Regions from separate parts of the Halomonas sp. MMSF_3323 genome, predicted to be linked through region 4. Evidence: predicted binding sites of a transcription regulator. Region 4 holds the regulator's gene; each other region holds the start of a gene.
What was found. Region 4 encodes FNR, which switches genes on or off when oxygen is low (the NO sensors DNR and NnrR bind a similar motif). Its sites were predicted from a motif close to TTGATNTANATCAA; they were not measured.

Region 1: RBB39_RS08270 (OmpW family protein) is a predicted target of FNR. The motif match lies at 3,589-3,602, and genes of this name have one in related genera.
Region 2: yegQ (tRNA 5-hydroxyuridine modification protein YegQ) is a predicted target of FNR. The motif match lies at 4,128-4,141, and genes of this name have one in related genera.
Region 3: hemN (oxygen-independent coproporphyrinogen III oxidase) is a predicted target of FNR. The motif match lies at 3,717-3,730, and genes of this name have one in related genera.

The regions. Positions count from the first base shown of each region.
Region 1 is NZ_JASHIT010000012.1:86,163-93,611, reverse strand. It holds gene putA (bifunctional proline dehydrogenase/L-glutamate gamma-semialdehyde dehydrogenase PutA) at 1-387, shown strand, start outside; gene putP (sodium/proline symporter PutP) at 597-2,075, shown strand; gene RBB39_RS08280 (hypothetical protein) at 2,219-2,539, opposite strand; gene RBB39_RS08275 (OmpW family protein) at 2,839-3,447, shown strand; gene RBB39_RS08270 (OmpW family protein) at 3,716-4,357, shown strand; gene RBB39_RS08265 (gamma-glutamylcyclotransferase family protein) at 4,657-5,157, opposite strand; gene RBB39_RS08260 (YqcC family protein) at 5,198-5,542, opposite strand; gene RBB39_RS08255 (amino acid ABC transporter ATP-binding protein) at 5,727-6,476, opposite strand; gene RBB39_RS08250 (amino acid ABC transporter permease) at 6,473-7,147, opposite strand; gene RBB39_RS08245 (amino acid ABC transporter substrate-binding protein) at 7,165-7,449, opposite strand, start outside.
Region 2 is NZ_JASHIT010000006.1:86,605-94,053, forward strand. It holds gene RBB39_RS04350 (retention module-containing protein) at 1-1,146, shown strand, start outside; gene RBB39_RS04355 (YkgJ family cysteine cluster protein) at 1,384-1,689, opposite strand; gene RBB39_RS04360 (6-carboxytetrahydropterin synthase) at 1,779-2,624, opposite strand; gene queE (7-carboxy-7-deazaguanine synthase) at 2,624-3,277, opposite strand; gene queC (7-cyano-7-deazaguanine synthase QueC) at 3,270-4,001, opposite strand; gene yegQ (tRNA 5-hydroxyuridine modification protein YegQ) at 4,237-5,553, shown strand; gene RBB39_RS04380 (SRPBCC family protein) at 5,652-6,062, shown strand; gene RBB39_RS04385 (diguanylate cyclase) at 6,126-7,449, opposite strand, start outside.
Region 3 is NZ_JASHIT010000029.1:1,045-8,493, reverse strand. It holds gene RBB39_RS14890 (adenosylcobalamin-dependent ribonucleoside-diphosphate reductase) at 1-2,002, opposite strand, end outside; gene hemN (oxygen-independent coproporphyrinogen III oxidase) at 2,237-3,622, opposite strand; gene RBB39_RS14880 (cytochrome c) at 4,021-4,338, shown strand; gene RBB39_RS14875 (NosR/NirI family protein) at 4,394-6,589, shown strand; gene nosZ (TAT-dependent nitrous-oxide reductase) at 6,591-7,449, shown strand, end outside.
Region 4 is NZ_JASHIT010000017.1:92,076-99,524, forward strand. It holds gene RBB39_RS10645 (3'-5' exonuclease) at 1-395, shown strand, start outside; gene RBB39_RS10650 (hypothetical protein) at 491-730, shown strand; gene ttcA (tRNA 2-thiocytidine(32) synthetase TtcA) at 963-1,922, shown strand; gene fnr (fumarate/nitrate reduction transcriptional regulator Fnr) at 2,083-2,823, opposite strand; gene RBB39_RS10665 (sulfite exporter TauE/SafE family protein) at 2,978-3,664, opposite strand; gene ccoS (cbb3-type cytochrome oxidase assembly protein CcoS) at 3,661-3,891, opposite strand; gene RBB39_RS10675 (heavy metal translocating P-type ATPase) at 3,888-6,362, opposite strand; gene RBB39_RS10680 (FixH family protein) at 6,362-6,883, opposite strand; gene ccoG (cytochrome c oxidase accessory protein CcoG) at 6,883-7,449, opposite strand, start outside.

The DNA of each region.
Region 1 (7,449 bases), on a different contig from region 4:
TTCACCATCGATGGTATCGATGCGCTCGAGCGTGAACAGTTCGGCCCGGTGCTGCACGTGGTGCGCTGGAAGTCCAACGAGCTCGACAAGGTGATCGCCTCGATCAACGCGCGTGGTTATGGCCTGACCTTCGGCGTGCACAGCCGCAACGAATCCTTTGCCGATGAAATAGCGCGGAAAGTGCGCGTTGGCAACGTCTACATCAACCGCAATATCATTGGTGCTGTCGTAGGCGTTCAACCCTTCGGCGGTCAGGGGCTCTCCGGCACCGGTCCCAAGGCCGGCGGCCCCAACTACCTGTTGCGTTTCGCCACCGAGAAGACGGTGACCAACAACACGGCGGCACTCGGCGGCAACGCCTCGCTGCTGGCGCTAGGGGACGAGTAAGTCAGGCCCTGGCCTGCTGGTCCAACGCACTCACCCGACGGTCGGCGCACCGTCGGCAACCGGCGCTCACCCACTACCCCGAGGGGAGCGCCGGATCGCAGGGACGCGCGTGACGACCGCGCCCACACGGGGAGATCATCGCGCTCGACACAGGGCCGGTGACTTGAGAACGCCAACCACCCACGACAAAAACCACAAGGAACGCTCCCATGGTCGAAAACAACGCCACCATTGGCATCACGTTCGCGCTGTATCTGATATTGATGCTGGTCATCGGTATCATTGCTTACAAGCGCACCACCAATCTGTCCGACTATATCCTTGGTGGCCGCTCGCTTGGCCCCTGGACGTCGGCGATATCTGCCGGCGCCTCGGACATGTCGGGCTGGCTGCTGCTGGGTCTGCCCGGTGCGGCCTACGTCAGCGGTCTGTCGGCCTCCTGGATCGCCGTGGGCCTGTTGATCGGCACCTGGCTCAACTGGCTGATTGTCGCCCGGCGCATGCGCGTCTACACCTTCAAGGCCAATGACGCCCTGACCCTGCCGGACTTCTTCGCCAAGCGCTTTCGCGAGAAGGCACCGCTGTTGCGGGTGATCTCGGCGGTCTTCATCCTCTTGTTCTTCCTGTTCTACACCAGCTCCGGCCTGGTTGCCGGCGGCAAGCTGTTCGAGACGGTATTCGGCTTCGACTACACCATCGCGGTGACCGTCGGTACGCTGGCCATCATCTCCTATACCTTCTTTGGCGGCTTCCTGGCGGTCTCCTGGACTGACCTGATCCAGGGTCTGATGATGGCAGCGGCGCTGCTGGTCGTGCCGGTCATCGCCCTGACCGAACTGGGTGGCTTCAGCGGCAGTGGCCAGCAGATCCTGGCCGAGAACCCCGACATGCTGAGCTGGTTCGTCGATGCGTCCACCGGTGAAACCCTGACCGCCATCGGCATCATCAGTTCGCTGGCCTGGGGCCTTGGCTACTTCGGCCAGCCGCACATCCTGGCGCGTTTCGCGGCCATCCGCTCCGAAGCCGACATCCCCGCCGCCCGTCGCATCGCCGTGACCTGGTCGGGCCTGTGCCTGGTCTGCGCCATGGCGGTCGGTCTGCTGGGCCTGGTCTACATGACCCGCGACCTGGGTGACGGCGAGACCATCTTCATGGTCATGGTCAACGCCATCTTCCATCCGCTGGTCGCCGGTGTGCTGCTCGCCGCCATCCTGGCTGCGGTCATGTCCACCGCCGACTCCCAGCTGCTGGTGTCGTCCTCTGCCCTGACCGATGACTTCTACAAGGCGCTGTTCCGCCCCGACGCCAGCCAGTCCGAGCTGGTCTGGGTCGGCCGCTTTGCGGTCATCGGCATCGCCGTCATTGCCTACCTGCTGGCGATGAACCCGGACTCCACGGTACTGGGACTGGTGTCCTACGCCTGGGCCGGTTTCGGCGCCGCCTTCGGTCCTGCACTGATCATGTCGCTGTACTGGCGTCGCATGAACCAGTGGGGTGCGCTGGCCGGTATCGTGGTCGGTGGCATCACCGTGGTGGCCTGGGCCGAGATGTCCGGCGGCCTGTTCGATCTTTACGAGATCGTGCCCGGCGTGATCTTCGCCTACATCGCCATCGTGGTGGTGAGCTTGATGACCGCCGAGCCGAGCAAGGAGATCACCGAGCAGTTCGACACCCTGGAAGACGCCTGATCGTCAGTGATCGTCTGCCACGCAAGAAGGCCGCCCTCGGGCGGCCTTCTTCGTTACGGGACACATCCAGCACGCACCTGGCGCTCAACGCTCACTGACGGTCGAACCGCCCTGCCCACCTTAGCCGTGCACATCAGCCCCGTTCAAAACAGGCCGGCGTAGCGACACAGCAGCAGCACGATAAAGCTGACCAGTGCCAGCGGATACCAAGGCATGGCCCCCGCCAGACGCCACCAGCCGGGTACCGCTGAGAAGTGCAGCGGCATGGACAACCCCCCGCCCAGCGCCCACACGCCCAGAACTACCATGGCCAGCCTCGCCGGCGTCGGGAGATCACGAATCAGCCAGGGTTCCAGCAGCAGCCACACCGCCAACAGAGCGGTCAGTGCGAGCACCAGTGCCGCCCCGCCCCAGGGCAGCGTCGACATGCCGAGCAACCTCTCACGCCTTCGTCTGGCCACCATCCCGCACTCTCCTCCGGAGTCTTCTCCCACAGTGAAGACGATTTATCGCCGGACGGCGAGCGTTTATGCAGTGCACAAGCGCGCATCGACGTCTACGCCACAATGTGCAAAAAAATTGTACAGCATTTACATTACCTACCCGCCCAAGTCGATTTAGTTCCATAAATTCTGGCTAGTTACTGCTATCTGGCCAATTAACTATTTCTACAAGACATTTAGAAACACTGTTCGTAAACTGCGAAGCGTACAAGGTTACTTCCCTCGGGAAGGATGCCATCGGATCATCAAGGAGGTCCCGCATGAACATGACTCGACTGATGGGCACCGCAGCCCTGCTCGCTACCACCACCTTCGCCGCCCAGTCTGCCCTGGCCTATCAGGCAGGTGACATCTACGTGCGCGGTGGCTTCGAGAAGGCCGATCCCACCTCGGACAACGGCGATATCGCCAACCAGGATCTCGATGTCTCCGAGGAGAACGGCTTCGCCTACGGCGCCGGCTACCTGTTCCACGACAAGTTCGGTGTCGAGCTCAACGGCTCCGAGGCCATGGAGCACGATATCGCGGTCAACGGCGGTAATGTGGGCAGCGTCGACCGTACCCCGGTCAACCTGATGCTCAACTACTACCCGCTGGGCGGCGTGGAAAACGCTCGCGTCCACCCCTACGTTGGCGTGGGCATGAACTACACCCACTTCTCCGACGAGAGCTTCAACGCCGACCTCGATAGCTCCTACGGCGCCGCAGCCCAGGTGGGTCTCGACCTCAGCGTCACCGACAACCTGCTGGTCGGCACCTACGCCCGCTACGCCGAGGTCGATTCCGATATCGAGGTCGACGGCCACGATGTTGGCGAGGCCGAGATCGATCCGATGACCATCGGTGCCGGCGTCACCTATCGTTTCTAAGCGCCTGCGCGGTCTTGAAATAAGCGGTTAAGCGGTCAGCTCGATCACGCCGCATTCCAACCGCAGCATCGAAGGCGTCTGGCTTTGCCAGGCGCCTTTTTTGGTGCGTTGCCGGTTCATTTATGTCGACCAAAGGAGGTATTGAGGTAGATCAATAACCACGTTCTCGATGCGGCATACACTGCTTGGCAATCGGGCTCGCCGAATGGCTCGCCAAATGGCTCGCCGACCGGCTCGCCCACTTTTGCCAGTACGCAAGGAGAACACCATGCGCCACCCCCTGATCACCACCGCCCTGGTCGCCGCCATCGCCGGCAGCGCCCTCGTCAGCAGCCAGGCCTTTGCCGCCTACGGCAAGGGTGACATCTATACCCGCATCGGTGTGGCCAAGGTCAAGCCCGACTCCGACAACGGCTCGCTGATGGGTGGCACCATGGACACCGACGTCCATGACGACAACGGCTTCGCCTTTACCCTGGGCTACCGCTTCCACGACAAGTTCGGCGTCGAACTGCTGGCCGCCGAGCCCTTCGAGCACGACGTCGACCTGAACGTAGGTGGCACCGATATCGGCGCCAGCGTCGAGCACCTGCCGCCGACCCTGACCGTGCAGTACTACCCCTTCGGTGGCACCGAGGCGCGGGTGCAGCCCTACGTCGGCCTGGGGGTCAACTACACCCACTTCTCCGACGAGGATATCGCGCTGGAGGGTGCCGATCTCGATCTGGAAGAGTCCTGGGGCTGGGCCGGCCAGGCGGGCCTCGACCTGGTCATCGACGACCACTGGGCGGCCAACATGGCGGTGTGGTATCTGGATATCGACAGCGACGTCGACCTCAACGGCGAGGACATCGGCGAGATCGAGGTGGACCCCTACGTGATCATGGCCGGTATCAGCTACCGCTTCTGATCCAGGGCTCGACCGCTAACACGCAGCGCCCGCTCCTGCCTGGCAGGAGCGGGCGCTGTGCTGTCACCGTCACAAGATGGCTTCTGTGGTCGCTCGCGTGGCAGTTGCCACTGCAATTCTCGAGGGAGGGGCTGCGGTAACAGGGCAAGCAGAGGCCTAGGCTTAGTACGAAAAGCCGGCGAGCGATGGTTAGACAAGGCAAAAATCGGTAAGAAAGCGCAGTTTACGAGGTGTAAATGAGCATTTTGACGCGATTTTTAACGCCGCATTACCGAGCGCAGGCACTTTTCGTACAAGCCTTAGCGGGGATGATAACGTGACAGCCCCAGTCGCCCCAGAGTGGCATCATCGAGGTGCTCGACGGCCTCTACCGCCGCCAGCGCCTGATGATAGCCCTCGCTGAGGAAGTCCCGACCGGCCAGCAGGTGCTCAAGGTACTCGCGGGCGGGCCGCAGGTCATCCCCCTGGCGTTCGGCGCCGGCGATATAGACCCAGGCCTCGATCGGCCCTTGTTCGGTGATCACCGGCAGACGATGACGGTCGTACTCGTGTGGGTAACCTTCGAAGGGATCCATCTGCCGGATCTGCTCGGGTTCGAGGAGTTCGAACAGCGCACCCTCGACCCGATCGCCTGGCGCCGGCACCACATTGGCGTGGGCGATGCCCGGCACCCGGGAGGCCTTGTTGAAGCGCAGCGCGTAGCCTTCCAGGCTGCCGGCCAGCACACGCCGGGTCTCGCCGATGCGGGCGGCGACACGCTCAATGTTCATGTTGCTGCCATAGGCAAAGTACCAGGGCATCGCCTTCTCCTCGCTGGGGACTTCTTCCGTTACCGGCGATTCAGTTCTCGGTGATCAGCCGGTCGATATCCTCGACAACCTTCTGCAACAGCATCCGGTCCTGGGCGCGCGCGCCTTCCTGGATCAGGTAGGCGTCCACCGCCGGGGCCACATCGCAACTGGCGGGCAGGGGTGCACGCTGTTCGACCAGGGTATCGAGCCTGGCGATAAACACGAAGCGCAGCCACTGGGGCAGCGACATGGTATCGATGCAGAACGGCTGCCGACTGTTGAAGGCGGCGGCCTCCGGCTTGTCCATACGCCACATGTTGGCGGCCTTCATGGTCGCCTCGAGCTCGCGCAGGGCCGCGCCCAGGGCGTCGTGGACGGAAGGTTCGGTGGGCATGATGCCTCCGCTTTGAAAATGGGCTTGGTGCACGTCATTGTCGCGTGCCGGACCAGCGAGGGCCAGCCCGGCAGCAACACGCGCCCCCCAAAGAAACCGCTGCAAATGCGGCACCTCGAAGGGCACGCCTCGACGTGCAGACTTTCTCGAACGAGGATCTCGCCGGATGGATGAGCGACTCGGCCTACAGGGGCTCGGCGGCGGGCAGCACCTTGCGCAGGAAGTCCCGGGTACGCGGGTCCTGCGGTGCATGGAACAGCTCCGAAGGAGGCCCCTGCTCGACGATGCGCCCGCCCTCCATGAACACCACCCGGTCGGCCACGTCACGGGCAAAGGCCATCTCGTGGGTGACCACCAGCATGGTCTGGCGTTCACGCGCCAACTGCTTCATCAACGCCAGCACCTCGTCCACCCACTCGGGATCCAGCGATGAGGTAGGTTCGTCGAACAGGATCACCTCGGCCTGGGCGGCCATGGCGCGGCCGATCCCCACCCGCTGCTGCTGGCCCCCGGACAGCGACGCCGGATAGGCGTCCGCCTTGTCCGACATGCCGATGCGCTCGAGGATCTCACGCGCTCGCTGGTGGGCCTTGGCCTTGGGCCAGCGGTTGACCACGATGAGGCCCTCGGCGATGTTCTCAAGCGCCGTCTTGTTGGCAAACAGCGCGTAGTTCTGGAACACGAAGGCCGTGTGACGACGGGCAGCCAGGATCTCGGACTTGCTGGCCTGGGTCAGGTTTAGATTCAGCGGGCCCAGCGTCAGGCGGCCACCGTCTGGCTGCTCGAGAAAGTTGAGACAGCGCAGCAACGTCGACTTGCCGGTCCCGGAGGGGCCGATCACCACGATGATCTCGCCCTGCTGGATCTCCAGGTCGATACCGTCGAGCACGGTGGTATCACCGAAGCGCTTGGTCAGTCGCTCTAGCTTGATCATCGACGATAGGCCTCGTTGAGTCGGGATTCCAGGCGCCGCTGCAGCCAGGCCAGCGCCTCGACGATGGCCCAGTAGATCAGCGCCACGGTGATGAAGGCCTCGAAGTACAGGAAGCTGCCGGCGGCCTCTTTCTGGGTCGCCCCCATCAACTCGGTGACGCCCAGGGTGAACGCCAGCGAGGTGGCCTTGATCATGTCGATGAAGTAGTTCATCAACGTCGGCACCGCGATGCGAGTGGCCTGGGGCAGCACGATCCGGCGCATCAACTGGCCGTTGGTCATGCCAATGGACAGCGCCGCCTCGGTCTGGCTGCGATCCACGCCGACGATGGCGGCGCGGATCGACTCCGCCATATAGGCCGAGAAGTGCAGCGTCAGCCCCATGATGGTGGCGGTGATGCCATCGATGGTGGTCAGAAACGACAGCACCTGGGGCAGCCCGTAGTAGAACAGGAACAGCTGCACCAACAGCGGCGTGCCGCGAAAGAACGAGATGAACCACAGCGTCAGGCCGTTGAGAACCGGGATCTTGAGTACCCGTATCACCGCCAGGCCACAGGCCAGCACCAGAGCCAGCGCCATCCCGGCCAGCGCCATCCCCAGGGTCAGGGGAAGATAGCTGAGCAGGATGGGCACCAGCCCAACCATGTAGTCGAGGTCGAGAATGCTCATGGAGAGTCGATCACCACTCAGGGCGTGGTGATATCGGCATCGAACCAGCGCTCGGAGATCTCGCTCAAGGTGCCATCTTCACGCAGGGTGTCCAGCGCCTGGTCGACCTCGTCGCGCAGTGCCTGGTCGTCCTGGCGGAACGGCAGCGCATTGCGAATCTCGGAGAACGGCTTGCCGGCCAGCGCCAGCGGCAGCGGCTTTTCCTTGATCACCTGGGTGGCGCTGACGCGATCCATGACGAAGGCATCGACACGACCCAGCGCGGTGTCCTGCTCGATGTTGCTCTCATAGGTGCGGATATC
Region 2 (7,449 bases), on a different contig from region 4:
GATGCTATCGTCCTGGAAGAACCTGCTGGTGCCAATCGGTTTTATACCTTGTCATTTGACTACGTGACCGACACCCCCAACGATTTCGAAAAGGAAGGGAATCCAAGCGACAGATTCTCTTGGTCACTGGAAATGCAAAATGAGGAGGGCGGCTGGGATGTTGTCGCCACCTCGCTGCCAATATTGCCGTCGGGCAATATCAATAGTAGTTCGACTCAGATTATGGCAAATGGGTTGAAAGGAGGAACATACAGGCTGCAGTTCGAAGTAGAGAACGCTGCAGGGAACTTCTTCTCACTGCTTATTCATGACATCTCACTCGATCTTTACAGCTACACGGACGACCAGCTTGTACCGGCTGGTGAGGTGGCCATCGTCAATTCTGCCGAGGAGTTTGCAACGGCGCTGGACGGAGGGTCGTCCTTCGATCAGCCGGCGGACCTTGGCGGTGACAGCCTGGATGGTGGCGCGGGTGATGACGTGCTGTTTGGTGATCAGATCGACCCTGCGGGTGTCGGTGGTGAGGCCGGTAGTGGCTACGCCGGGCTGGTCGATTACCTGACCACTCAGAACAGCGGGACAGAGCCGACCCAGAAAGAGATATTGGCCTTTATCAAGGACAACTATGAAGCCCTGTCGGGTGACAGCAGTAACGACGGTGGTCAGGATCGCATCGATGGTGGAAAAGGCAACGATCAGCTCTTCGCGGGCAGCGGGGACGACGTGCTGATTGGCGGTGCTGGCGATGATCTTCTGCTTGGTGGGCTCGGTTCCGACACCTTCCAGTGGAGTCTGGGTGATGTCGGTAGTACGACGGACCCCGCCCACGATACGGTCAGTGATTTCCACGTCAAGGATGCGGCTCTGAGCATGGACCCAGAGGCCGATAAGCTGGCATTGGGGGATCTGCTCAACGACTTTGACTCCACGAGTACTGATCCCGATCAGTCGGCGCTGGACAGCTTTATCTTTGCCCAGGAGGAGAACGGAGACACCGTGCTCTACATCAAGAGCGATGGCGGGCTCGACGTCCAGCACAGCAACGCCGACCAGAAGATTACCCTGGACGGTGTCAGCATGGAGGGTCAGTCGTCGGAGGCCTTCCTGACGATGCTGCGCAATAACGGGCAGCTCGACGTGGAATAGTTTAGTGCCGTCACCACCTGGGTTGGGGTTTATACAGCCCGGAGTGTCATAAAGAGTGCCGGGCCACCTTTGGGTGGCCCGGCCTTTTCTTGTTGGTGGATCACTGATGAGGAGGCAGTGGAGAGGGCGTCAGTAGGGAGCGCGGAAATGAGGGTTGCCTGAACATAGACAACCGGTGCAGAAGACGCTGAGCGACGGCTACTCGGAGTAACTCAGCCCAACTCAGGTCAGCCCGATTCAGGTCAGGCGTTCGAGTTCGTCAATATTGGCCAGCGCCTGGTCTCGATGGCTGCCACAGATATCGGCATCGTAGTCGAAGCGCTCGCACACCGCCGGACGCTCGGGTCGGCCGAACAGGCAGCACAGGTTGTCGTCGTCGAGCTGCACGCAGCGGATGCCGGCGGGCTTGCCCGCTGGCATGCCGGGAATCGGGGAGCTGATCGATGGCGCAATGCAGCAGGCGCCGCAGCCGGGGCGGCAGCCCTGTTCGCCGGTCGCTGTGTGGGCCTCGTGCGGCGAGGAGGAGGCGATCAGTTCGCTCATGACGTTGGTTGGCTCATTGCATTCTTCAAATGCGCTTGGTTGTCTCGGTGGTCGGTCACTCTTGCCGATCTCGAGAAGTTATCGAGAAGTTATCGAGACCGTTCGCCGGGGCTTCTTGCCGTGGCGCCCTTGTCGACGCCTTCATAGGCGCGCACCGCGGTGTCCTCTCCGGTGTCCCGGGCGACGGTCGCCGCCAGCCACTGGGCGATGCGTTCCACAGTGGTGGCGCCGGGCAGGATGTGACAGCGCTCGCGGGGCAGGCGCAGGTGAAACAGGCCCTGGGGCGAGCGGTAGCCGCACTGCAGCATGTCGCCCAGGAGCTGTTTCAGGTCGTGTTCGTCCACCAGGTAGGTATCGTCGAGCCAGCGGGCGTAGCGGCGCTCGAGCTCCGGCTGTCGCACGCCGCGCTGAACGATTTCCAGCCGCGAGCGGTGGCCGTGGGCGATACGCTGGCAGTTGCCGGCGTGGCGGCGAAGGCCGTGGCTGTAAGTGTAGGCGGCGCCATCGATGGTCTCATCGGCGAGGTGCAGTTCGATGCTGGATACCCGCTCGGGCGGTTGGCGCATCAACTGGCGTGACAGGTGCTCGGCCATGGCCTCGGGGGTGATTCTGCGCCAGGGTAGCAGGGTAAAGGCCTGGCGGGGCCCGCGCACCTCCATGGCGTAGGGCGTCGTGGTGCGTACGCAGATACCTTCGCGACACTCGCTGACGCTGACGCCAGGGGCTTCGGTAGGCACCAGCAGGGTGTGATCGGCGCCACCGTCGAGACGCGCCTTGATCCAGGGTTTGACCTCGCCGAAGTCGAACAACATGCCGTCTTCACCGAGCTCTCCATCGAGTTCGACATCGACCAGCCAGCTTGCGCCGATCAGTCCACGATCGGGACACCACAGCGATACGTCGAGATGTGTCAGTCGTCGTACAAAGAGTGCCATCAGTCGATCCCCGCGATCTTGTGGGTCTGCAGCGACAGCCGCCAGCGTGGATGCGCCATGCAGTGCTCTACCGTGGCTGAGAGCGGCTCCTTGCGAGCGTCGCTGGCCATCAGCCCGGAGGTGTCCATCGGCTGCAGCAGAAAATGGTCGAAGTCGAGCCCCTCGAAACGTTCCGGCGGGGCGTCGGTCTGGGGATGGACGAGCTTCAGCTCGTCACCGCGGGTCTGCACCAGCGGCGCATTGCCCTTGGGGCTGACACATAGCCAGTCGATACCGTCCGGCGCGGCCAGAGTACCGTTGGTCTCCACGCCAATCTCGAAGCCGGCAGCGTGCACCGCGTCGATCAAGGCGGCATCCAGCTGCAGCAGGGGCTCGCCACCGGTGAACACGACGTAGGGCGTGACACCCTCGTGGGGGTGTGGCCACAAGCGGGTGATGTGCTCGGCCAGGGCGCCGGCGGTGGCAAAGCGTCCGCCGTTCTGACCATCGGTGCCGACGAAGTCGGTGTCGCAGAAGCGACACTGGGCGCTGGCGCGGTCCTGCTCGCGACCCGACCAAAGATTGCAGCCGGCAAAGCGACAGAAGACGCTGGCGCGGCCGGCCTGTACGCCTTCTCCCTGAAGGGTATAGAAGGCTTCCTTGACGCTATACATCCTGGTGCGCTCCGCCCTGGTCTGCCTGTGCAATCGCCGGCTCCTGCCGGGTATTGGCGGCGTAGGCCAACGGATCTTCGACACCCTGGTCGGCGAAGGCGGCGAGCCGCTCCAGACAGCTGCCGCAGCGGCCACAGGCCAGGCGCCGGCCCTCGTAACAGGTCCAGGTGTCGCGGTAGTTCAGTCCCATGGACAGTCCGTCGGCCAGGATCTCGCTCTTGCTGGACCGTAGATAGGGTGCGTGGATCTCTACCGGCGAGAAATTGGCGATGGCGGCTACCGCATTCATCTGCTCGACAAACTCGGGACGACAATCCGGATAGAGCACGTGGTCACCGCCGTGGGCGCCGTAGTCGACGCGACTGGCGCCGATATTCACCGCCTTGGCGATGGCCAGCGACAGCAGCACCATGTTGCGATTGGGGACCACCGTGGCGGCGAGGTTGTCTTCGGCGTAGTCACCGCCAGGGATCTTGCGATTGGCGTCGGTCAGCGCAGAGTTGTCGATCAAGCCATGAATGGCGGTGATGTCGACGACCTGATGAGGGAGCTTCAACTCCTGACAGACATGGCGGGCCACCTCGAGTTCGCGGGCGTGGCGCTGGCCATAGTCGAATGACAGGGCGTGAACTTCGAGGCCTTCGTGCAAGGCGCGATGAAGTACGGTGAAAGAGTCCATGCCACCGGAGTAGATCACCACGGTGGAGCGGGAAGTCGTGCTCATGAAGGGGGTCTCGATTCGGAGAATTTGGGGTGGCGACAAGAATCGCCAGCGGCCGGGGTCCGGTCCGGCGCGACAAGGGTAACGAAAGCCGGACGGCAACACCAGTGCGGCGTTGATGCCGGCGACTTGCTCCTTGTCAACGTCCGTTGCTCGCGGTTGTGGCAGGCTGCGCGGTTTACTGCTGTCTGCCCGGCTTAACCCTGGCCAAAGCCCGGCCCACGAGAGAGACGCCTGGATGAATGCCCCTGAACTACTGTCACCGGCCGGCACCTACCGGCATATGCGCTTCGCCTTCGCCTATGGCGCCGATGCGGTCTATGCCGGTCAGCCGCGCTACTCACTGCGTGTACGCAATAATGACTTCGGCCTCGACAACCTGACCCGAGGCATCGCTGAGGCCCATGCGTGTGGCAAGCGCTTCTACGTGGCCTCCAATATCGCTCCGCACAATGCCAAGCTCAGGACCTACCTGAAGGACATGGCACCGATCGTCGAGGCGGGGCCGGATGCGCTGATCATGTCCGACCCTGGCTTGATCATGATGGTGCGAGAGCGTTGGCCTGACCAGGTGATACATCTGTCGGTGCAGGCCAACGTGGTCAATCACGCGGCGGCTCGCTTCTGGCAGTCCCAGGGTATCTCTCGGGTGATCCTGTCGCGAGAGCTGTCGCTTGAGGAAATCGCCGAGATCCGTGCCGAGTGCCCGACCCTGGAGATCGAGACCTTCGTTCACGGTGCCCTGTGCATCGCCTATTCCGGACGCTGTCTGCTGTCGGGCTACTTCAACCGGCGCGACCCCAATCAGGGCACCTGTACCAACGCCTGTCGCTGGAACTACCGGACCCACCCGGCCGGCACTGACGCCTGTGGCGATCTGATCCCGGCGCAGGACGTGGCACAGGGCCGGGAGGAGAACTCGGCGCTGATCGAGGACCCACAGCGGCCAGGCGAACTGATGCCGGTGTTCGAGGACGAGCACGGCAGCTACATCATGAATTCCAAGGATCTTCGCGCCGTCCAGCACGTGGCGAGGCTCGCCGAGATGGGGGTCAGTTCGCTGAAGATCGAAGGGCGGACCAAGTCGCCCTACTATGTAGCACGTACCGCCCAGGTCTATCGTCGTGCCATCGATGACGCCGTGGCCGGGAGGCCCTTCGACATGGGGCTGATGGATGAGCTCGAAAACCTGGCCAACCGGGGGTACACCGAAGGCTTCTACCGACGCCACGTCCACGACGAGTACCAGAATTACGAGCGTGGACACTCGGTGGGCGTTCACCAGCAGTTTGTCGGCCAGATCCTGGAGCAAGCGCCATCAGGTTGGCTGGACATCGAGGTCAAGAACCGCTTCGAGGTCGGTGATTGCCTCGAGCTGATGCTGCCCTCCGGCAACCGTCGTTTCACCCTTGAGGCGATGGAGGCGGGCAACGGCAGCTCGCTGAAGGTGGCGCCCGGGGACGGTCACCGGGTAAGGCTCAAGCTGCCGGGGAAGGCGCTGTCGCCCGACGAGTTCGAGTTCGCTCTGTTGCTGCGGGACCTGCCGTCAGCCTGATGATAGGCACGTCTTTACAAGGGCCTGGGGAACCGGGATGCTAGGCTCCGTAGCAGCCTTACCTTGGAGCATCCCTCAGGCAAGGAGTCGGTCTGGCCATGCCCACCATCGAACACAGCGCCACGCTTCCCGCGCCTCCCGAGCGCGTCTTCGCCCTGCTCGAAAAGGTCGAGGATTTCGCCGACTATTCGGATCTGATCACCGAGATCGAGCCGCTCGGGGACGATCGCTATCGCTGGCATGTCCACGCGGTCGGCATGGACTGGACCTTCGAGGTGCAGGTAACCGAGAAGTCGCCACCCAGCCGACTGGCCTGGGAGTCGATCGACGGTGTGCGCAATCAGGGCCGCTATGAACTCGAAGCGGTCGATGAAGGTACCGCGGTCAGCCTGATCGTCGACTATCAGATCCGCAATCGGCTGGTCGCCAAGGCGGTCAATCGCGCGGCTCGCCCGCTGGTCGCCAAGGTCAGCGCCCAGATCCTGGAGCGGGTCGAGGCGCGTCTCTAGCGAGCGCCTTGGCGTCTACTGCTGCGGCGTCTGGCAGAGATCTTGTTCTGATCAAGTGCTGCTTCAGGGTGTTTCCCCGGCGCGCTCCTGCAGTTGTTCAGCTTGACTGATGCGGGCACGGCCGGCCTGCTTGGCCTGGTACATCTGCAGGTCCGCCTTTTCCACCAGCGACGCTGCGTCGATGCTGTCCATGCCGGGCTGCCATTGGGCGATGCCGATGGAGGCGCTGACGTAAAGGGGGCGCTGGTCGACCTGGGCCATCGGCTGCTCGGCAAGCCACTGCTGTAGCCGCTGCGCGACCCGCAAAGCTCCTGGCTCCGGCGTGTTCCGCAGGGCGATGACGAACTCCTCTCCGCCGTAGCGGGCCGCCAGGTCCGACTCACGGATGGCGTCACGCAGGGTAGCGGCGACATTGACCAGCACGATGTCGCCGAGTCGGTGGCCGTAGCGGTCGTTGAGCGGCTTGAAGTGATCCAGATCGAGAAACAACACCGACAGCGGCTTGTCTCGCGCATGGGCGTCCTCGAGCATCTCCTCGAGGCGCCGTTCCAGCGCGGCGCGATTGGCAAGACCGGTGAGGGCATCGGTGCTGGCGCGCACATCCAGCGCCTCGTTGTCGCGTTGGAGCGAAATTAGCTGGTCCTCACGATGGTGCAACCGCTCGGCCAGGCTCATGGTCAGCCCATGCAGGCGCTGCTTGCCGGCGACCAGCAGGCGTTCGATATCCTCCTCTGCCGACAGCGTGGTGGCGAGAAAATCCGGCAAGGTCTCAAGGCGACTCGCGAGTTCATCGACAAGACGTGCCTGGGCATTGCCGTCCATGTTCATGCGTTGCTGAAAACGATGAAGCACGGCGGGGATGGCGTCGCTGTCGTCGTCCAGACAGCATCCGGCCAGTTCGTCGGCGAGCTCCAGGCAAAGGCCGTCGAGCCATTCGTGGTGACGCTGGCCTTCCGGCTCGACGGGGCGCTGAAGGAACAGGTTGGTGGGCAGCTGCCAGCGCTGTGCCAGCCAGCTCGACGCCTGATCGCGGTCGCAGCCAAGATGCCGGTGTTCCAGAGCCAGGCGCTGTTCGCGGGTGGCGGCCTGGGCGGTCAGATCGAAGTAGTTCGGGTCCAACGCGTACAGCAGCAGTACCCCGACCTCGCGAAGCAGGGCGCGCGTCGACAGCTCGCCCGGCTGGCGGGGATTCACCACCTTGGCGATGGCCGGAATCAAGTGCGCGGCTGCGAGGGTGCGTCGCCAATAGTCGGCCAGGGGGCCGCGGGTCGCGTCGCGCACCAGGGTGAAACCCAAAAGCGCGGTGAGGGTGCCATCGATACCGAGGCGTGTCACCGCGTGCTCGCAGCAGATGACGGGATCGCAACCGCGGCGATAGTAGGGGCTG
Region 3 (7,449 bases), on a different contig from region 4:
CGTTCTCCAGCTCGAAGATATAGGTGGTGTTCTTGAGGTCATCCTCGCGCACCAGCACGCCCTGGAAGGCCTCCGGGTTGAAGCGGAAGGTAGTGCAGCCCTTGAGGCGGCTCTGGTAGGCGTCCAGGTACAGGTCCTTGAACGCCTCGAAGGCAAAGTCGGTGGGCACGTTGACGGTCTTGGAGATCGCCGAGTCGACCCAGGCCTGGGCCGCGGCCTGCACCGCCACGTGCTGCTTGGGGGTCACCGCGTCGGCGGTGATGAAGTACTCGGGCAGGTCGCTTTCCACCGCGTCGGCGTGCATGAAGTGACGGTAAGCGGCAAGCTCGAAGGACACCACCTCGACCTGCTCCTTGGTCTTCTTGCCGGCCTGGATCACGTTACGGAAGTAGCGATGGGAGAACGACGGCTCGATACCATTGGAGGCGTTGTTGCCCAGCGACAGGCTGATCGTCCCGGTGGGGGCGATCGACGAGTGGTGGGTGAAGCGCGCGCCGTGCTCTGCCAGCTCCGCCACCAGCTGCGGCTCGACCTCAGCGATCTTCTGCATATAGCGGCTGTAGCGCGCGTGCAGGATGCGCCCGGGCACCTTGTCGCCGACCTCATAGCCGTCGCGGCCGAGCTCGGGACGCTCGCGAAGCATCTTCGGCGTCAGCTCGAACTCCTGCTCGAGGATCGGGGCCATGCCCTTCTCGCGGGACAGCTCCAGCGCCTGCTTCCAGCCCTCCACGGCCAGCACTCGGCTGACCTCCTCGGTGAAGCCCAGCGACTCGGCCGAGCCATAGGGCATCTTGAGCATGGTCATGGTCGAGCCGAGGCCGAGGAAGCCCATGCCGTGGCGGCGCTTGGCCTCGATCTCGCGGCGCTGGCCGGACAGCGGCAGGCCGCTGATCTCGACCACGTTGTCGAGCATGCGGGTGAAGATCGCCACCACCTCACGGTACTTGTCCCAGTCGAAGCGCGGCTTGTCGCCGAACGGATCGATCACGAAGCGGGTCAGGTTGACCGACCCCAGCAGGCAGGCGCCCTCCGGCGGCAGCGGCTGCTCGCCGCAGGGGTTGGTGGCGCGGATCTCTTCGCAGAACCAGTTGTTGTTCATGCGATTGACCTGGTCGATCAGGATGAACCCGGGTTCGGCGTAGTCGTAGGTGGAACGCATGATGGTGTCCCACAGCTCGCGGGCCTTGATCACCTCGACCACGCGGCAGGCCACGCGACCTTCGGCGTCCTGGGTGTAGCCGTCCTCGATCACCGGCCAGTCGCGGTAGATCAGCTCGCTGTCATCGACGTCGCCCTTCTCGCCCTCGTGCAGCGGGAAGGCCAGCGGCCAGTCGGCGTCCTGCTTCACCGCTTCCATGAACTCGTCGGTGATCAGCAGGCTCAGGTTGAACTGGCGCAGGCGACCGGCCTCGCGCTTGGCCTCGATAAAGTCGCGCACGTCGGGATGACCGACGTCGAAGGTGCCCATCTGGGCGCCACGACGGCCGCCGGCGGAGGCCACCGTAAAGCACATCTTGTCGTAGATATCCATGAACGCCAGGGGGCCGTTGGTGCCGGCACCGGCGCCGAACACGAAGGCGCCCTTGTGGCGCAGGGTGGAGAACTCGTAGCCGATGCCGCAGCCGGCCTTGAGGGTCATGCCCGCATCCACCACGCTGTCGAGGATGTCGTGCATGGAGTCGCGAATGGTCCGCGATACCGTGCAGTTGATCAGGCTGACCGCGGGCTTGTAGCCCTCGGCTCCGGCGTTGGAGGTGATCCGGCCTGCCGGCACGGCGCCGTTTTCCAGCGCCCAGCGAAACTTCGGCAGCCACTTGTCGGCGGCGTCGCCCTCGACGGCGGCCAGCGCCTTGGCCACGCGGTCCCAGGTGGCCTGAAGGTCGGCGTCGACGGGCTGGCCGTGGCGGTCCTTCAAGCGATACTTGGCGTCCCAGATGTCATACGAGGGGCCCTGCATGGGAACCTCCTGCGACAGGGCGGCGGCCTTGGCGGATGTGGTCATGAAAGCTTGTCTCCGATGAAGTTACCGGCAAATAAACGGGGTCGTAAAGGGGCGGATGCGCGCTCCGGATAAGCTCGGGCACCCTACCAGATATAGTAAAATTTTCGACCGGCGGCACAATATAAACGAAAAATCGGGCCATGGAAGACCCGATCGTTAATTCGGCTTTGGCGCATGAAAGGTAGCGCGGCCTACCCCGGGCGTCTCGCCCCGGGGCAGCCGCGATAGAGCCGGCTAGACGGTGCGCGAGAAGCGCCCGCTGCCGGGGACCAGGTAGGCATCGAAGGCCATGGCCACGTTGCGCATCATCAGGCGTCCTGCCGGCAGTACCCTGAGCGCTTGCTGCTTGATCTCGATCAAGCCGTCGGCCTGCATCTCGTCGAGCTGGTCGAGGGCGCTGGCGAAATGCGTGCGAAAGTCGATAGCGTGACGGGCTTCGAACTCGGCGAAGCGCACCTCGCCGTGACACATCAGCGAGGTGATCAGTTCGGCACGCAGCTGGTCTTCGTCGCTCAACCGATAGCCCCGCAACACCGGCAGCCGCCCGGCCTCGAGGTGCTCGGCGTACTCGGCGGTGGTCTTGACGTTCTGGCTGTAGGCGTCGCCGACCTTGCCGATGGAGGTGACCCCGAGCCCGATCATGTCGCACTGAGCGTGGGTCGAGTAGCCCTGGAAATTGCGCTGCAGGGTACCGTCGTGACGGGCTCTGCTGAGTTCGTCCTCGGGCAGGGCGAAGTGGTCCATGCCGATATAGACGTAGCCCGCCTGGGTCAGCCGCTCGATGGTCAGCTCGAGCAACTCGAGCTTGCGCCCGGGCGGCGGCATGTCCTCGTCGCGGATCAGCCGCTGGGCCTTGAACAGCGACGGCAGGTGGGCGTAGCTGTAGGCGGCGATGCGGTCGGGTCTCAGCGCCACCACCTTGGCCAGGGTGGCGTCGAAGCTGTCGCGGGTCTGCAGCGGCAGCCCATAGATCAGGTCCACCGACACCGAGGCGAAGCCGGCGTCCCGGGCGGCGTCCACCAGGGCTGCCACCTGGGCCTCGCTCTGCACGCGGTTGACCGCCTTCTGCACCAGCGGATCGAAGTCCTGGACGCCGAAGCTCAGACGATTGAAGCCCATCTCGCGCAGTTCATGGATCTGGGCGGGGGTCACCGTACGCGGATCCACCTCCAGCGAGAATTCCCGGCGCTGCTCCGGGGCGAACCGGAAGTGGCGCGCCAGGGCGTCGATCAGCCCCTTGAGCTGGTCATTGGACAGAAAGGTCGGGGTGCCCCCACCCAGGTGCAGCTGGTTGAGCTCCCGGGTCTCGTCGAACAGCGCCGCCTGCAGGGCGATCTCGCGCTTGAGCAGCGCCAGGTACTCAGCGGCACGCTCGCGATTGTGGGTAATGATCTTGGAGCAGGCACAGTAGTAGCAGAGGCTTTCGCAGAAGGGCACATGGACGTAGACCGACAGCGGCTTCGGCTCCCCCTGCTGGCTGCGCTCGACCGCCTGGCGATAGTCGGCGACACCGAAACCGTCGTGGAAGTGCGGCGCGGTGGGATAGGAGGTGTAGCGCGGCCCTGGACGGTCGTACTTCTCGACCAGCGCACGCTGAAACGGCAAAACATCGGATGACATCGACAAGGCCCCTCGTGACACGACCGCCCGACGGCGGCATCTGTCGGCATTGTCGCACGTCGAATCCGCCCGTCCCGGCAAGACGAAGCCAGACATGATCTGCATCAAATCACGGCAGCGGCATCACGGCGCTTGCCCCTGTGGCGTGTTCTCGCCCGAGGTAGTGCAAACGCGAGCCAACCGCAATGATGCCCCTGCCATCCCAGTGATCCCGATCAAGCATAGTACGGAAGACGTACCTCTCCCCGCCTAAAGTTGACCAACGTCATAGGGTATTGTCGCTGAGCGCTCCAATACTCGAGAGTCCCAAGGGACATCCCGCACAAACCGTGATGCCTGACCCAAGCCGCACGCCGCTTGCGTCAGGTATCACGCCCCAAGACCGAGGAGCGCTCATCATGAAATGGATCCCCCTGGCCGCGCTTGGCGCCGCCTGTCTGTTCAGTCTCAACGCCCAGGCCGCCGGCGACGCCGCCGCCGGTGAAACCAAGATCGGCGCCTGCGCCGCCTGCCATGGCACTGACGGCAAGGCCACCGGACCGATCTATCCCAACCTGGCGGGTCAGAACGCTCCGTACCTGGAAAGCGCGCTCAAGGCCTACCGCGAGGGTCAGCGCGGTGGTGGCATGTCCGCCATCATGGCGCCCCAGGCGGCGGCCCTGTCGGATCAGGATATCGCCGACATCGCCGCCTACTTCTCGTCGCTGACGCCCTGATCCCACCCTGGTGCGCGAAGCGTCCTCGGGGCGCTTTGCGCCTCGAGGTCATGCCATGACCCAAGCCCCCCGCCATTTTCCCCGCCACTGGTCTTCTCCCCTGCGCCTGCTTGTCGTGCTGTTGGCGATGTGCTTGAGCCTGCCCGCCCTGGCGCTGGAATTCGATCAGTATCTCGGTGACCTTGGCAGCGCCAAGGGTGACCTCGCGCTGTTTCAGCAGGCCTTTCCCGGCACCGACAGGGTCGAGCCGGTGACCGACCTGCCGTGGCCGGTCAATGCGCTCTACCGTGGCGACGAACTGGTCGGCTACGCCTTCGAGAGCGCCGAGGTCGCGCCGATCCCCGCCTACTCGGGCAAGCCGGTCAACCTGCTGATCGCCATCGATCCTTCCGCCAGCCTGCGCCTGGCCAAGGTACTCAATCATTCCGAGCCGATCATGCTGGTCGGTATCCCGTCAGAGCGCCTGGACGACTTCGCCGGCCAGCACCTGGGTACCTCGGTGACGTCGCGCCTGGAGGTGGGAGAGGACGTCGATGCCATCTCCGGCGCCACCGTGACCGTCATCGTGGTCAACGACACCATCATGCGGGCAGGACGCCTGGTCGCCGCCGCCCTGGGGCTGATCGAGGACCCCGCGGCAGCGCCAATCGCCCGCGTGCGCGACGAGATCTACGCGCCCGCCGACTGGCAGGGCCTGCTCGACCAGGGGGCACTGGGCCACCTGACCCTGCGCCAGGGAGAGGTCGATGACGCCTTCGTCGGCACCCCTGCGGAGCACTACCTGAGCGGCCAGCGTTCGCCCCGCGACGCCACCTTCATCGATCTTTACCTGGGCTACCTCAATGCGCCGAGCGTTGGCCGCAATCTGCTCGGCGAGCGCGGCTACGACCAGTTGATGGCGAGCCTCGCCCCCGGCGAACACGCCGTTGCCCTGCTCGCCGACGGCAGCTTTTCCTACAAGGGGTCGGGCTACGTGCGCGGCGGCATCTTCGATCGTATCGAGCTGGTCCAGGGCAACGCCTCGATCAGCTTCCACGACAGCGACCAGCGCCGCCTGCCGCGCCTGGCCATCGACGGAGCCCCCGCACTCAGCGAACGCGACATCTTCGTGATCCACGAGGACGCCCACTTCGACCCGGGCACGCCCTGGCGGCTAAACCTGCTGGTGCGCCGGGCCTCGGGGCCGCTGACCCAGGAGTTCACCCGCTTTCATCTCGACCAGGCGCTGCCCGAGGCCTTTATCGAGCGTCCCGAGCCGGTGGAGCCCGCCCCGCTGTGGCTCGAGATGTGGCAGCAGAGTCGGCTAGAGCTGATCGGGCTTGGTGCTGGACTGGTGACGCTGTCACTGATCCTGGCGTTCCAGGACGCCCTGGCGCGTCGTCCGCGCCTGCTGCGCCCGCTGCGCAAGGCCTTCCTGCTCTACACCCTGGTCTATATCGGCTGGGTCTCGCTGGCCCAGCTCTCGGTGGTCAATGTGCTGGCGCTGATCCATTCCGTCATCCATGGCTTCAGCTGGTCGGCCTTCCTGATCGATCCGCTGATGTTCGTGCTGTGGGTCTTCGTGGCGGTCACTCTGGTGCTGTGGGGCCGCAGCATCTTCTGCGGCTGGCTGTGTCCCTTCGGCGCGCTGCAGGACCTGGTCAACCAGCTCGCCCGTCACCTGAAGGTGCCGCAACTGACGCTGCCCTTCGCCGTGCACCGGCGGCTGTGGGTGGTGAAGTACCTGATCCTGTTTGGCCTGGTCGGGGTGTCCTTCTACGACCTGGGACAGGCGGAGCGGCTGGCCGAGGTCGAGCCGTTCAAGACCGCCATCACCCTGCACTTCCTGCGCGACTGGGGCTATGTGCTCTACGCCGTGGCACTGATCGCAAGCTCGGCCTTCATGCACAAGGCCTACTGCCGCTACGTCTGCCCGCTGGGTGCGAGCCTGGCCATCGCCGGTCGCCTGCGCCTTTACGACTGGCTAAGGCGGCACCATGGCCAGTGCGGCACCCCCTGCCAGATCTGCGCCAACGACTGCGAGCTGGTGGCCATCCATCCCGACGGTCGCATCGAGGCCTCGGAGTGCCACTACTGCCTGGACTGCCAGATCACCTACGACGACGACCGTCGCTGTCCGCCCCGGGTCAAGCGCAGAAAGCGCCTGGAACGGAATGCGGCGAGGACGCACGGCGACGTGGGTGACGCAGAACCCCGCGGATCAAGCCAGGACGGCGACCCGCGGCGTATACCCTGCCTTGAGGAGAACTGAAGTGAGTGACGATTCCCGCAGTATCCAGAATCTGGCCCGACGCCACTTTCTACGCAACAGTGCGGTGACCGGCGTCGCCGGCGCCGGCCTTGCCAGCGGAGTGGTCGGCGGTGTTGGCACCAGCGCCCTGCTCGGCAGCCGCAGTGCCCGCGCCAGTGAAGGCGATGCCATGGTGGCCCCCGGTGAACTCGACGAATACTACGGCTTCTGGAGCGGCGGCCACTCCGGCGAAGTGAGGGTGCTGGGCATCCCCTCCATGCGCGAGTTGATGCGCATTCCGGTGTTCAACACCGAGAGCGCCACCGGCTGGGGCATCACCAACGAGTCCCGGCATATCCTCGGCGAGTCCGCGCGTTTCCACAACGGTGACGCCCACCACCCCCACGCCTCGCTCACCGACGGTCGTTATGACGGCAAGTACCTGTTCATCAACGACAAGGCCAATACCCGGGTGGCGCGGATCCGCCTCGACATCATGAAGACCGACAAGGTCACCACTATTCCCAACGTCCAGGCCATCCACGGCCTGCGTCTGCAGAAGGTGCCCTTCACCAAGTACGTCTTCGCCAACGCCGAGTTCCCGATCCCCCAGGTCAACGACGGTCGCGACCTGGAGCATCCCGAGAACTACTACACCATGTTCAACGCCATCGACGCCGAGACCATGGAAGTGGCCTGGCAGGTGATCGTCGATGGCAACCTGGACAACACCGACGCCGACTACACCGGCCGCTTCGTTGCCTCGACCTGCTACAACTCCGAGAAGGGCATGACCCTGGCCGACAGCATGCGTGCCGAGCGTGACTGGGTGGTGGTGTACGACGTCGAAGCCATCGAGGCCGCCGTCGAGAAAGGCCAGT
Region 4 (7,449 bases):
TGAGTGGTGACTCCATCTGCATCCATCGCCTGCGAGGGGTCGACCTGGAAGGCGGCCTCGAGGTACGCGAGGCCTTGACGACGCTGCTGGAATTTATCGGCAATCGCCCATTGGTCGGCTGGTGTATCGACTTCGACCTGGCCATGCTGGATCGCTACCTGAAGGCGGAGTTTGGCTTCTCGCTGCCCAACGCCACCATCGACGTGGCCCAGCAGTACCGCAAGCGGCTGCGCCGAAGTCACCCGGAAATCGAGGTGCAGCCGACCTTTGAACAATTGGCAGAGCGACTTGGAGTCCCGATCATGGGACGCCATACGGCCCTGGGCGACGCCGTCACCACGGCGCTGATGCATCTGCGCCTGGAGAGCGGGGCACTCACGGCGCCATCGCGCTGACCCGTTGCCGTCATCCGCGCTGACCCGTTGCCGTCATCCGCGCTGACCCGGTGCCGCCCGCACCGGCAACCATTCACCTGCAAGGAGATCCTGTCATGAGTCTGCACGCCATGTTGACCCTTCTCGAGCCCACGCTGCTGGCGCTGGGCCTGGTCTCGGTGCTGGTGGCCTACCTCCAGTACTATCGCCGTACCCGGGACCTGTGGGGCATGGTCAAGTTCTGGGAGAAGCGCCTGACCCTGACCGTGCGCGAGTTTGGCTGGCAACGTGCCGGCATCCTGCTGCTGTTGCTGGGCGTGGTGGTGCGCTATCTGCTGGCGCTGAACGTCGTCTAGGGCCTGGCTGACAGGCACTTGCGTTCTTCGACTTGCCAGGCCAGACCAGGCCACGACGCGCAAGGGCGCCACTACGGCGGTGTCGTCCTTGGCGGTTTCCGATGAGCTGCCGACGAAAAGCCCCACCCTTATTGTCCTCGCCGGGGTGAGTGGTCGCTGACCTCTTCGCCACTAAAGCGTCCGGATGGTAGACTGGCGCCTCTTTCATTTTCAGCCGTGATGTCCCGCTCCCATGTCGCCACAGTCCGCCTCCGCCACCCTGTTCGATCCCCGTACCCCCGAGGATGACCATCTCTCGATCGATGCCGGCGTCAGCCCGGCCGACCCTGCTGCGGATGGCGATCAGACGGAAGCCCAAGTTCAGGCCAAGGCACGGCGTGAGTTCAACAAGCTGCAGAAGCGCCTGCGCCGCCAGGCCGGTAACGCCATCATCGACTACGGCATGATCCAGGAAGGCGACAAGATCATGGTGTGTCTGTCTGGTGGCAAGGACAGCTACACCATGCTCGAGATCCTGCGCAGCCTTCAGCGCAACGCGCCGGTCAACTTCTCGCTGGTGGCGGTGAATCTGGATCAGAAGCAGCCGGGCTTTCCGGAGCATGTGCTGCCGAACTATCTGGACAGCATCGGCGTGGACTACCACATCCTCGAGCGCGACACCTATTCGGTGGTGAAGGAGAAGACGCCGGAGGGCAAGACCACCTGCGCGCTCTGCTCACGCCTGCGGCGCGGCTCTCTCTATGGCTTCGCCGAGGAGATCGGGGCGACCAAGATCGCCCTGGGCCACCACCGCGAGGACATTCTCGAGACGCTGTTTCTGAACATGTTCTTCGGTGGCAGCCTCAAGGCGATGCCGCCCAAGCTGCTCTCCGACGACGGCAAGAACATCGTCATCCGCCCGCTGGCGTACTGCCGCGAGGCCGATATCCAGGCCTACAGCGAGGCGATGGAGTTCCCGATCATCCCGTGCAACCTGTGTGGTTCCCAGCCCAACCTGCAGCGCCAGGTGGTCAAGGAGATGCTGGCCGAGTGGGAGGTCAAGCATCCCGGGCGCCTCGAGAGCATGTTCAAGGCGGTGACCAATGTGGCGCCGTCGCAGCTGGCGGATCGGCAACTGTTCGACTTCGAGGGGCTGGAGGCCGTACAGGCCGAACGCCAGGCCCGGCGCATCGACGTGGTGGATGCCGGCTGATCTCGCCAACAGCGAATGTGCATGACGCCATGACAGCAAAAGAGGCCGCATCTCCGGATGCGGCCTCTTTCTTGTCACACGCCATCTATTACGCTTTGCTTTCCAGATCCTGGGTACCGGGCGCTGCTGGCCAAGCCCGGCACACTGCCGCCAGGCCCGCTCAGGTAACTTCGGTGTCGGCCAGGGTCGACAACGCGGTCAGGTCGAGGATATTGACCTCACGTCCCGATACCGCCACCAGATCCTGCTGCTGGAAACGCCCGAGGATACGGCTGACCGTTTCCACCGCCAGCCCCAGGTGATTGCCGATGTCGGCGCGGGACATGGACAGGCGGAAGCTGAACGGTGAATAGCCGCGGCGGCGGAAGCGGTCAGACAGGCCGAGGAAGAAGCAGGCCAGGCGCTGATCGGCGGTCTTGCGTGACAGCAGCTGCATCATCCGGCGGTCCTCTCGCAGCTCCTTGCTCAGGGTGCGGAACAGCTGGGCACGCAGCTCCGGTAGGGTCTGGGTCAGCGCATCGAGGCGGTCGAAGGGAATCTCGCACACCGTGGTGGTCTCCAGCGCCACCACGCTGCCGGGATAGCGGCCGTCGTCGATGCCATCCAGGCCAACCAGTTCACTGGGCAGGAAGAAGTTGGTCAACTGAGCTTCGCCGCTGCCTTCGGTGGTGATCTGCTTGAGACTCCCCGATCGGACCGCGAAGACGCTGGTGAAGCGATCTCCCTGCTCGACCAATCGTGTACCTTTCTTGATCGGCGGGTGACGACGGATGATGGAATCGAAGCGCTCGAGGTCGGCGGTCTCCAGCGACAGCGGAAGGCACAAGGAACTCAGGCTGCAGGACTCACAGCGAGTCTCATGCAGCATGGGACGCCGCCGATCTTGGGCCGTAGGACTCATTCGCAGCTCCTGTGGATCTGGGATCGATATTGACTGGGCCATGGGGAGAACAGACGTCGCCCGTACAGCACGTTGATGGCACTATTCTACACCCTCAGATCAGCTAAAAGTGGCGTCTACCTCTTTAGGATTAATAACTTAGAGGTAGGATGCGTCATTGATGCAGCCCAGTCCAAAGTTGCCAGACGGCAAAGGCGATGATCATGCCAGCGGCGACAAGGCGTGTTGCCCGATGCGCCAGCAGGGCCTGCATTTGTCTGGCGGCGAGGCCCGTCACCACCAGCGCCGGAAGCGTGCCAAGACCGAAGCTCGCCATCAGCAGTGCGCCCTCGAGGGGCTCGGCCCGTGCCAGGCTCCAGGCCAGCATCGAGTACACCAAGCCACAGGGCAGCCAGCCCCAGATGGCGCCCAGCGCCACCGCCTGGGGCAGACGCACCACCGGCAACAGGCGTCTGCCTGCGGGTTCCAGGTACCTCCAGAGGTGACGTCCCTGTGCCTCGACGTGACGCAGGCCTTTCCATAGATCGGCAATGTAAAGCGCCATCAGGATCAACATCAGGCTGGCGACGATCTGCATCAGGCCACGCAGGGTCGGCGAAAGGCCGATCACCGAACCCAGGGTGGCAACCAGAGCGCCCGCCACACAGTAGCTGGTGATACGACCTACATTGTAGCCGAGCACAAGTGTGCTCACCCGCCAAGGTTGACGCATGCTGGGGGGGATGGCAAAGGTCAGAGCGCTCATGATGCCGCCGCACATGCCAATACAGTGTGCACCACCGAGCAGGCCAAACACGAAGGCCGCCATCATGGGAGGCAGTTCCAGGCCGGTAGGGTTCACTCAGGCCCTCTGGACGATGGATCACGATCGGATGTCTGCGCAGGCGTTTCGGAAGAGGAAGCGCCGTCATCGGCACCGCGAGTGTCGTCCTCATCCTCGAACAGGATGCGATAGGCGGGGCCTTCGAGGTCCTCGAACTGGTCGTTGCGCACCGCCCAGAAGAAGGCCCAGACCGCCAGGCCCAGCAGGATCAACGACAAGGGTATCAACAGGTAAAGGATGCTCATGGGCCGGGGCTTGCGGTGACGGGTGAAGGCGTCGCGGTCCGCCTGGTGCGTCCACGTCGCAGACGCAGGGCATTGCCGATGACCAGCAACGAGCTGAGTGACATGCCGATGGCGGCAAGCCATGGGGGCACGAAGCCCAGCGCCGCTGCGGGCAGCGCCACGACATTGTAGAGCACCGACCAGGACAGATTCTGGCGAATGATGCGACGGGTCTGACCGGCCACCTCGATGGCTTCGACGATACCCGTGAGCGGTTCGCCCAGCAATACCAGATCGGCGCGGGTGCGGGTGAGGTCGCTGGCCCCGGCCATGGCGATGGCAAGGTCGGCGCCGGCCAGTACCGGCACGTCATTGATGCCATCACCGACCATGGCCACCTTTTCACCCTGTGCCTGTCGCGCCTTCAAGTGCCCGAGCTTGTCCTCGGGGGTGGCCTCGCCACGCCACTGATCGACGCCCAGCGTGCGGGCAAGCTGGCCGACGTTGACTGCGCGGTCGCCCGACAGGATCTCGATGGCAAGCCCCCGATGGGCGAGGGCGGCGAGGGTCTCGGCGGCGTCGTCACGGGGCTGATCGTCGAGCTTGAACCAGGCCTGGGGCTTGCCTTCGCTGGCCAGCAGCAACCAAAGCCCTGCGCCAGGGAGCTCAGGAACGGGTCGGCCCAGGCAGGCAAAATGCGGCTGGCCCAGTCGCCAGCGCCGGCCGTCGATCACGCCTTCCACGCCCTGCCCCGGGTGATTGCGCAGTTCGCTGGCCTGGCAGCTGGCGTCGCGCCAGGCAGCGAAGGCGCGGGCGATGGGGTGCTCCGAGCCGGTCTCCAGTGCCGCCGCCAGTGCCAGATGCCGGCGCTTGGCGGCAGCGTCCATCTCGCCATTGTTGGCGCTTCCTTCGTCGTCGCTCAGCGGCCGGTGTTCGGCGAGTTGCATACGCCCCCGGGTCAGGGTGCCGGTCTTGTCGAAGACGACGCGATCGAGGCCGGCCAGGGTCTCCAGCGCATCGGCTCGGGTCACCAGTACCCCGGCACGTCTCAGCCGGCCGTGGGCCACGGTCAGGGCGGTGGGGGTCGCCAGCGCCAGGGCGCAGGGGCAGGTCACCACCAGTACCGACAGGGTGATCCACAGGCTGCGGCTAGGGTCGATCAGGCTCCAGACCAGCGCCACCAGGGCGGTGATGACCAGCAGGTTCAACACGAAGCGATGGGCCACCTGCTCGGCCAGGCGGGCGATACGTGGACGATGGGCGAAGGCACGGTCGGTGAGATCGAGAATGCCGGCGGCGCGGGTATCGTCGCCGACGCGGGTGACCATCACTTCGATCGGGCTGTCCATGCACAGGGTACCTGCGTGCACGGTATCTCCCTGGCGACGCAGGCAGGGCAGCGATTCGCCGGTCAGCAGCGACTCGTCGATCTGGGCCAGGCCCGAGGTAAGGGTGCCATCTGCAGGAATCTGGGCGCCGGGGCTGACCCGAACCCGGTCACCAGGCGCCAGCTGACTGGCAGGGATGACGCGTTCATCGCCCTGCTCGTCGAGGCGCACCGCGGCACTCGGCAGCGCGCTGGCCAGGGCATTGCCGCTGCGGCCGTAGTGGGTACGGGCGCGAGACTCCAGGTAGCGTCCGAACAGCAGGAAGAAGGTGAACATGCTGACCGAGTCGAAGTAGCGGTCCCCGGAGTCGCTCACGACCGACCAGGTGCTGGCGACGAAGGCACCACCGATGGCCAGCGCCACCGGCACATCCATGCCCAGCACGCGGGTTCGCAGATCGCGCAGGGCGCCGACGAAGAAGGGTTGGGCCGAGTACAGTACCACCGGAGTGGTCAGCGCCAGCGATAGCCAGGCAAACAGACGCTCGAACTCGGTGCTGAGATCACCGCCGTCGACGTAGTGCGGGATGGAAAACATCAGCACCTGCATCATGCCGACGGCCGCCACGATCAGGCGCCTTATCATCTGGCGCGACTGTTGCTTGAGCCGCTGCTGAGCCTGGTCCGGCTCGTAGGGCTGGGAGGGATAGCCGATGGCAGCCATCTCGGCCAGCAGGCGCGACAGCGACAGGCGTTCGGGATCCCAGCGCACCTGAAGGCGATGCTGGGAAAGATTGACAGCGCAGCTCTCCAGGCCGTCGAGGGCATTCAGGCGGTGTTCGATCAGCCAGGCGCAGGCGGCGCAGGTGATGCCATCCACCGCCAGGGTCGCTACCTTGGTGTCGCCATCCTGACGCACGAAACGATCCTGCAGGCCCGGATCGTCGAATACCTGATAGCGGGCCTCGTCGGCGGGTGTCGGCGATGGGCGCTCCGGCAGGGCGGTGCGAAAGCGATAGTAGCTGTCCAGGCCGCCGCCGACGATGGCCTGGGCCACCGCCTCGCAGCCCGGGCAGCACAGCGGATGGCGCTGGCCATCCAGGGTGATCGACCAGGGTGCTGTGGCCTCCACCGGGGCGCCACAGTGGTAGCACGAGGCCGCCATCAGAGTCCCGGTGTCAGGCGCACGGAGGTCTCCCGCGGGAACTCTGCCTCGCCGGTCAGGCGCCATTCAGGCTGTCCTGACGCGCCTTCTGCGTGGGGCTGCAGCTGAAGGTACCAGCGATAGCGCAGATTGCGGTCGAGGGTGCCGACATAGTGGCCTGCACGGGTGTGGGTCAGCACCAGTGCCCGGTCGCGGGCGCCATCGGTGGGGAACTTCAGCGCCAGATCCAGCCGCTCTGGGCGTTCGTCGCCATCGAGTGTTACCACCACGTCGCCGGTGGTGGCGTCGATGCGCAGCTCGGCCGCCAGCCCCAGCGCCTCGGCACGTTGCTGCTTTTCGAGCTGGACGTTGATGGCCAGACCTTCCTTGTAGTAATCGTCCGGCACCGAACCGTCGAAGTAGCGGATCGAGAAGGCCAGGTAGACCATGCTGAAGGTGACCGACGACAGCAGCAGGGCGATCAGGAACCAGGGCCAGAACTGCTTGTACCAGGGCGGCACCTGGGGATCGGACAGGGACATCAGGGGGTAACTCCTATAAAGCGGCTTTCACGTTCGATGGCCACGGACGGATCGTCCTCGGCGAGGACGCGAACGCTGATATCGGCACTGCGTTGTTCCATCTGATCAGGATTCACGCTCAAGGTCATCACCAGTTGGCGGGACTGGTTGGCGGGAACCTCGATGGCGGTGGTGTCGCTCTCGAGACCCTCGATGCCGGCTACCTCGATCACGTAGCGATGAGGGCGGTTGTCGAGGTTACGCACGGTCATGGCGTAGGAGTTGGCGATGCGTCCATCGGTCAGTGTCTGGTAGAGCCGAGCGCGATCGCGCTCCACATCCACATCCAGCGGTGTGCGGTCGGCGATGGTCCAGACGAACAAGCCGATCATCACCACCAGGGCGACCAGATAGCCGATCAGTCGAGGCCTCAACAGGTGGGTCTTGTTGCCGTCGAGGGCGTGCTCGGTGGTGTAACGCACCAGACCACGGGGGTAGCCCATCTTGTCCATTACGCTGTCGCAGGCGTCGATGCAGGCGGCGCAGGTGATGCACTGGTACTGCAGACCGTCGCGGATATCGATGCC